Regions from separate parts of the Sphingopyxis sp. DBS4 genome, predicted to be linked through region 2. Evidence: predicted binding sites of a transcription regulator. Region 2 holds the regulator's gene; the other holds the start of a gene.
The links. The regulator LexA, encoded in region 2, represses DNA repair genes until DNA is damaged. The targets are predictions, from matches to a motif close to GTTCCNCNCTTGTTCT.
Positions count from the first base shown of each region.

Region 1: a site for LexA is predicted at 1,834-1,849, ahead of NP825_RS13615 (ribonucleoside-diphosphate reductase subunit alpha). Genes of this name have one in related genera too.

Region 1 is NZ_CP102384.1:2,869,983-2,873,395, reverse strand. It holds gene NP825_RS13615 (ribonucleoside-diphosphate reductase subunit alpha) at 1-1,793, opposite strand, end outside; gene NP825_RS13610 (EAL domain-containing protein) at 2,793-3,413, opposite strand, start outside.
Region 2 is NZ_CP102384.1:1,474,756-1,478,168, forward strand. It holds gene NP825_RS06860 (ComEC/Rec2 family competence protein) at 1-1,067, shown strand, start outside; gene lexA (transcriptional repressor LexA) at 1,021-1,704, opposite strand; gene NP825_RS06870 (molybdopterin molybdotransferase MoeA) at 1,782-2,969, opposite strand; gene moaC (cyclic pyranopterin monophosphate synthase MoaC) at 2,966-3,413, opposite strand, start outside.

The sequences.
Region 1 (3,413 bases), 1.4 Mb from region 2:
CACGCGCGATAGTGGAGCATGAGCAGATCCCATTTCTCGACGTCCGCCGGGATGAACAGGTTCAGCGACGCCGCCTGATCGATATAGGGGGTGCGGTCGGCGGCGAGTTCGAGCAGCCAGCGCTGGTCGATCTCGAAGCTGGTCTTGTAGCAATCCTTCTCGTCCTGGGTCAGGAAGTCGAGGTGCTGGACGCTGCCGCCGCGTTCGAGGATCGAGTTCCAGACCGCGTCGCTGTTCTTCGCCTTGTCGACGAGCAAAGCCTCGAGGTGCGGGTTGCGGATCGAGAAGCTGCCCGACAGCGTCTTGTGGGTGTAGATGTTCGCGGGGATCGGCTCGATGCAGGCGCTGGTGCCGCCGCAGATGATGCTGATCGACGCGGTCGGTGCGATCGCCATCTTGCAGCTAAAGCGCTCCATCACGCCCTGATCGGCGGCGTCGGGGCAGGGGCCGCGTTCCTTGGCGAGCAGCATCGACGCCTGATCGACCTGCGCGCGGATATGCTTGAAGACGCGCAGGTTCGACGACTTCGCCATCGCGCCCTCGAACGGCAGGCCGCGCGCCTGAAGGAAGCTGTGGAAGCCCATCACGCCGAGGCCGACCGAGCGTTCGCGGCTCGCGCTATATTTGGCGCGCGCCATTTCGGGCGGGGCGCGGTCGATATAGTCCTGCAGGACATTGTCGAGCATGCGCATCACGTCCTCGATGAAGCGCTTGTCGCCGTTCCACTCGTCCCAGGTTTCGAGGTTCAAGGACGAGAGGCAGCAGACCGCGGTGCGGTCGTTGCCGAGATGGTCGCGGCCGGTCGGCAGGGTGATTTCCGAGCAGAGGTTCGAGGTCGAGACCTTGAGCCCGAGGTCGCGATGATGCTTGGGCATCATGCGGTTCACCTGGTCGATGAAGATGATGTAGGGTTCGCCGGTGGCGAGCCGCGTTTCGACGAGCTTCTGGAACAGGCTGCGCGCGTCGACGGTGCCGCGGACGCTCTGATCCTTGGGGCTGCGCAGGTTGAATTCCTTGCCGTCGCGGACGGCCTCCATGAACTCGTCGGTGATCAGCACGCCGTGGTGGAGGTTCAGCGCCTTGCGGTTGAAGTCGCCCGAGGGCTTGCGGACCTCGAGGAACTCCTCGATCTCGGGGTGCGAGATGTCGAGATAGCAGGCGGCCGAGCCGCGGCGGAGCGAGCCCTGCGAAATCGCGAGGGTCAGGCTGTCCATCACCCGGACGAAGGGGATGATGCCGCTGGTCTTGCCATTGAGGCCGACGGGTTCGCCGATGCCGCGCACCGCGCCCCAATAGGTGCCGATGCCGCCGCCGCGGCTGGCGAGCCAGACATTCTCGTTCCAGGTGCCGACGATGCCTTCGAGGCTGTCGTCGACCGAGTTGAGGTAGCAGGAGATGGGCAGGCCGCGACCGGTTCCGCCGTTCGAGAGCACCGGGGTCGCGGGCATGAACCAGAGCTTCGAGATATAGTCGTAGAGGCGCTGGGCGTGGTCGGCGTCGTCGGCATAGGCCGAGGCGACGCGCGCAAAGAGATCCTGGTACGATTCGCCGGGGAGGAGGTAGCGGTCGCGCAACGTTTCCTTGCCGAAATCGGTGAGCAGCGCGTCGCGGCCGGCGTCGGTCGCGACGTCGAATCGGCGCGCGTGAACCTTGGGCTCGCCGCTGTCGTTCAGCTTGGTGGTCTCGGGGGTCGATTCGCCCCCCGATTCGCCCTTCGCCGGAGCGTCCGTCTTTGCCAGTTCCATCGTCGCCACGTCGCTCGTCTCCACCCGTTCCGTCTCGCGAAAATCCATCTAACTCGCCCTCATATTGCCTATGCGCCGCGGCGCATATGTTCCTGTCTTGTTCGACTCAGGGCGAAGCCCCGATCCTAGCATCTAAACGCGTCCCCGGGGGCACTTATTTTCGGCGCACAGAGAGTTTTCCCGTGCCCATGGCTCATGGGCGACGGAAATCCGCCACTTTCAGTCCGATACTATTTCTTGGGGTGCCCCCGTGGTCGACCCACCACCTATAGTGCCACGTCGGCGCGCCGATGCAAGACGGTAAATGACAGATTGAGGACTCAACTCGTCGATAATTTGATTCGGTTCACCGCTGGAAAAAGGCATTCCACGGCCCCAACCGCGCTTTTCCTAGGGGCTTGGGCCGTTGCGGCGCGAAAGGATAAAATGCGGCGTCGGTCGCAACGCCGATCCCGGCCGCGGGGGGCAGTGGAAGGTTGCAAAACGCCATGTGAAGATGGCGGGCTTCGGGGGTGGCGGTGCTATCCTTCACCGTCATTCCCGACCTTCGACAGGCTCGGGACAGACTTGATCCGGGATCTATTTTCTCAGCGCTGGATGAATGGATCCCGGATCAAGTCCGGGATGACGAGAGTCTGAAAGTCGCGCGCAGCATCTCTTACCTTCGTCATTCCCGCGAAAGCGGGAACCCAGTGAGGAGTCAGCCGACGCGCGCTCTGGGTTCCCGCCTTCGCGGGAATGACGAAAGTTAGGAAGGGGCGGCCTCCCGCCCCAATGCGGTCCTCGGTCGGGTTTGTATCCTCGAATCGGCAAAGAAAAAGGGCCCCGGACACGTCCGGAGCCCTTTTCTGATTTTGTGTCCAGGTTAGGCCGAGCCGCCACCGCTACCGGTGCCGCCGCCACCCAGGAACTTCCAGAACCAACCCATGTCAGATCTCCTGTTGGCACTGCCCACGAGGAACAGTTAACGGAGCATATACCTTAATAGACAAGGTAAATCGAGTCTTAACTATAATCCCGCACGGACGATTGCTGCCAATCTGGCAGTCAGGCGGTGCGGCTGTGGGGGGAAGCGGAGAGGCTATTCACCAATTCGGTAAATAGCTGGGGTTTTCCAAGCAGATATCCTTGACCGACATCGCAGCCCAACTGGCCCAGAAGCGCGAGCGTCGGCGCGTCCTCGATGCCTTCGGCGACCGCGACGGCGCCCAGACGGTGCGCCAGATCGATCGTCGACTTGACGACTTCGAGGTTCCGCTGCGAATCGCGCATCGTCATCACGAATCGCTTGTCGATCTTGATTTCGTCGGCTTCGATCTCGGTCAGATATTCGAGATTCGACTGGCCGGTACCATAATCGTCGATCGACAGGCGGATGCCGGCGCGGCGGAGCTGTGCGAGCGTTTGCTTCGCCTGACGACTGTTTTCGATCTGCGCGGTTTCGGTGATCTCGATCGTCAATTTCTCGGCAGGCAAGTGATGCGCGGTCAGCATCACGCGGATCGTCCCCACGAGGTCGCTGTGGTCGAGCAGGGTTGCCGATAGGTTGACCGACATATGGATATCAAGCCCGCGCTGGTGAAGGTCGGCCGCCGAGCGGATCGCCTGATCCATCACGAACAGCGTGAGGCGATAGATGTCCTGGCTCCTTTCGGCCTGGACGATGAA
Region 2 (3,413 bases):
TGTGGCGTCCCGAATCGCTCGCGGGGCCGAGTTTTCAGCTCAGCTTCGCGGCGGTGACTGCGCTCGTCGCACTTCATGAAAGCCCGGCGATGCAGCGCTTCCTCGCGCGCCGCGACGAGGTTCTGCCGCTGCGATGGGGGCGGGCGTTGGCGGGGTTGCTGATCACCGGGCTGGTGGTCGAACTCGCGCTGGCGCCGATCGCGCTGTTTCATTTCCACAAGGCGGGGCTTTACGGCGCGCTCGCCAATGTCGTCGCGATTCCACTGACCACCTTCGTGATCATGCCGATGGAGGCGGCGGGGCTGCTGTTCGATAGCGTCGGCCTCGGTGCGCCCTTCTGGTGGGTCGCCGATCATGCGCTGCGCCTGCTCATCGCGCTTGCGCACGCGGTCGCCGACACGCCGGGGGCGGTCGCGACGCTGCCGAGCTTTCCGCGCTGGGGTTTCGCGCTGACGGTCGGCGGCGGGCTGTGGATCCTGATCTGGCGGACGCGATGGCGCTGGATGGGGGCGGGGCCGCTGGCGATCGGCATCGCGGCATTGCTCGCGCAGCCGCGCCCCGATCTGCTCGTCACCGGCGACGGGCGCAACATCGCGGCGGCCGTGCCCGGCGGCAGCTATGCGCTGCTGCGTGATCGTGCGGGCGATTTCGTGCGGGATGCGATGAGCGAGGCGGCGGGGATCGACGTGCCGCTGAGCGCGCTCGCCGATCTCGACCATGTCGAATGCAACGCCGATTTCTGTCGCTGGCATCAGGGCGCCGACGGCGTGCAACGCGTCATCCTCGCCTCGCGCGGACGCGATCGGATCGAAGGGGCCGATATGGCGGCCGCCTGCGCCGCGGCCGATGTCGTGATCAGCGATCGCTGGCTGCCGCGCGAATGCATCGGGCGCTGGCTGACGATCGATCGCGACAGCCTGGCGCAAAGCGGTGGGCTGGCGATCTACCTGGGGAGCAGGCCGCGAGTCGCCGCCGCGCTACGCGCTGGCGATGAGCATCCGTGGCGCCGCCCCGACCAGCTCAGTGGTAACGACGAAGCAGTCCCGAAAGACGCCCTTGCACCATGACGCGCCCGGCCTCGTAGCGCTGCGGCTCATAGGCGCTGTTGGCGGGGTCGAGCCGGATCATCTTGCCCTCGCGGCGGAAATATTTGAGCGTCGCATCCTGCCCGTCGACCAGCGCGACCACGATGTCACCCTCGCGCGCGGTGTCGGCCTTCTGGATCAGCGCATAATCGCCGTCGAAGATTCCCGCCTCGACCATCGAGTCGCCCGACACTTCGAGCGCATAATGCTCGCCCGCGCCGAGCAGCGCAGCGGGAACCGCGAGCTGGTTATGATCCTCGAACGCCTCGATCGGTACGCCCGCAGCGATCTTGCCGTGCAGCGGCACCTCGATGATGTCGTTCGCGGCGATCGGGCGCAGCGCGGGGGCGGGCTTGCGCAGCGGGACGATATTGTCGCGCTCGCTTACGACGGGAGCCTTGGCGCCTTCGGGGGCCTTGAGCACCTCCAGCGCGCGAGCGCGGTTGGGGAGGCGGCGGAGAAAACCCCTTTCTTCCAAAGCGCTTATCAGGCGATGGATACCCGATTTCGACTTGAGGCCGAGCGCTTCCTTCATCTCCTCGAACGACGGCGAAATGCCGCTCGCGTCGAGGCGCTGCTGGATGAAGTGGAGCAGTTCATGCTGCTTGGCGGTCAACATCGCTTGTTCTCCATGATGCCCCGAATGGACCGGGCGCCGGACATAGGGAGAACGATAGTGGAACAAATCGGAACTTGTCAAGCGATGTCGATATAATCGGCCAGTTCGCCAGCGGCTTTGGTGGGGGCGCCGATCTCGCGGATCACGAGCGCATCGGCGTCGGCGAGCGGAAAGGTGCGGCCGCTGTCCTGCCCGTCGAACAGCATGAGGCGCTCGCCGTCGCGGCGCGCGCGCAGATAGTCGCGCCGCGTGCTGCCGGGACCGAGCGCGGCCGCGAGCGGCGCTTGCCGGATTTCGGGCAGTGGGTTGCGCGCGCCTGCAAGATGGCGGACGAGCGGGAGTAGGAACAGGGTCGCGGTGACGAAGGCGGAGGACGGATTGCCGGGCAGGCCGAGCAGCAACGCGTCGCCGATTTGGCCGGCGATCAGCGGCTTGCCCGGCTTCATCGCGATTTTCCAGAAATCGACGCGCCCGCCCGCATCATCGAGCGCGCCGCGAACATGATCGTGATCGCCGACCGACGCGCCGCCGACGGTAACGATGACGTCGTGACGTCGCGCCAGATCCTTGAGAATATTCGCAATCATCGTCCGGTCATCGCGCATGTGCAGCGGCAGACCGGTATCTGCGGGTTCGCGCGCGAGCAGCGCCGCGAGCATCGGGCCGTTGCTGTCGGGAATCTGGCCGGGGGCGAGCGCACGGCCCGGCTGCACCAGCTCGTCCCCGGTGGTCATGATCGCGACGCGCGGGCGCGCACCGACCGCAAGCTGCGCCGCGCCGCCCATGATCGCGGCAGCGAGCGCGCCCGGGGTCAGGCGCGTTCCGGCGGCGAGGAGTCGGTCGCCCGCGGCGAAATCGCTCGCGCGGGGGCGAATATGCTGGCCGCGCGCGGGCGCATCGCCGGTCAGAGTGAGCACTGTCTCCTCGGTGGCGGCATTTTCCTGGATGAGGATAGTGTCGGCGCCATCGGGAAGCATGGCGCCGGTGAAGATGCGCGCCGCCTCGCCCGCGCCGAGCGGTGCGGACGGCGCGGCGCCTGCGGCGACTTCGCCGACGATGCGCCAGGGGCCGGGAAGATCGTCGAAGCGGATTGCATAGCCGTCCATCGCCGACAGCGCCGCCGCGGGCTGGTCGCGTTCTGCCGCGATGTTCTGTGAGAGATAGCGGCCAAGCGCTTCCGAAAAAGCGATAGTTTCCGGCGCGAGTGGCGGGCGCAGTGCGAACAGGCGTGCCTGCGCTTCCTCGACGGGAAGCAGGCCGCTCATGCGGCGCGCCAGTCGCCCGAGCGGCCGCCGCTCTTTTCGAGCAGACGGATATCGCTGAGGATCATCGCGCGGTCGAGCGCCTTCGCCATGTCGTAGAGCGTCAGCAGCGCGACCGAGGCGGCGGTGAGCGCCTCCATCTCGACCCCGGTCGGCCCGGTCGTTTCGGCCGTGGCGCGGACCGAAACGCCGGTCTCCTCCCAATCGAATTCGACCGAAACCTTGGTCAGGGCGAGCGGGTGGCAGAGCGGGATCAGGTCGGACGTGCGTTTCGCGGCCATGATGCCCGCGATGCGCGCGGTCGAGAGGACGTCGCCCTTGGGCGCGTTGCCGCTGCGGATCGCGGCCAGTGCCTCGGCTGACATCGCGATGCGGCCGCCCGCGACGGCGCGGCGCCGGGTGGCGGGCTTGGCGCCGACATCGACCATATGCGCGGCGCCGCTGTCG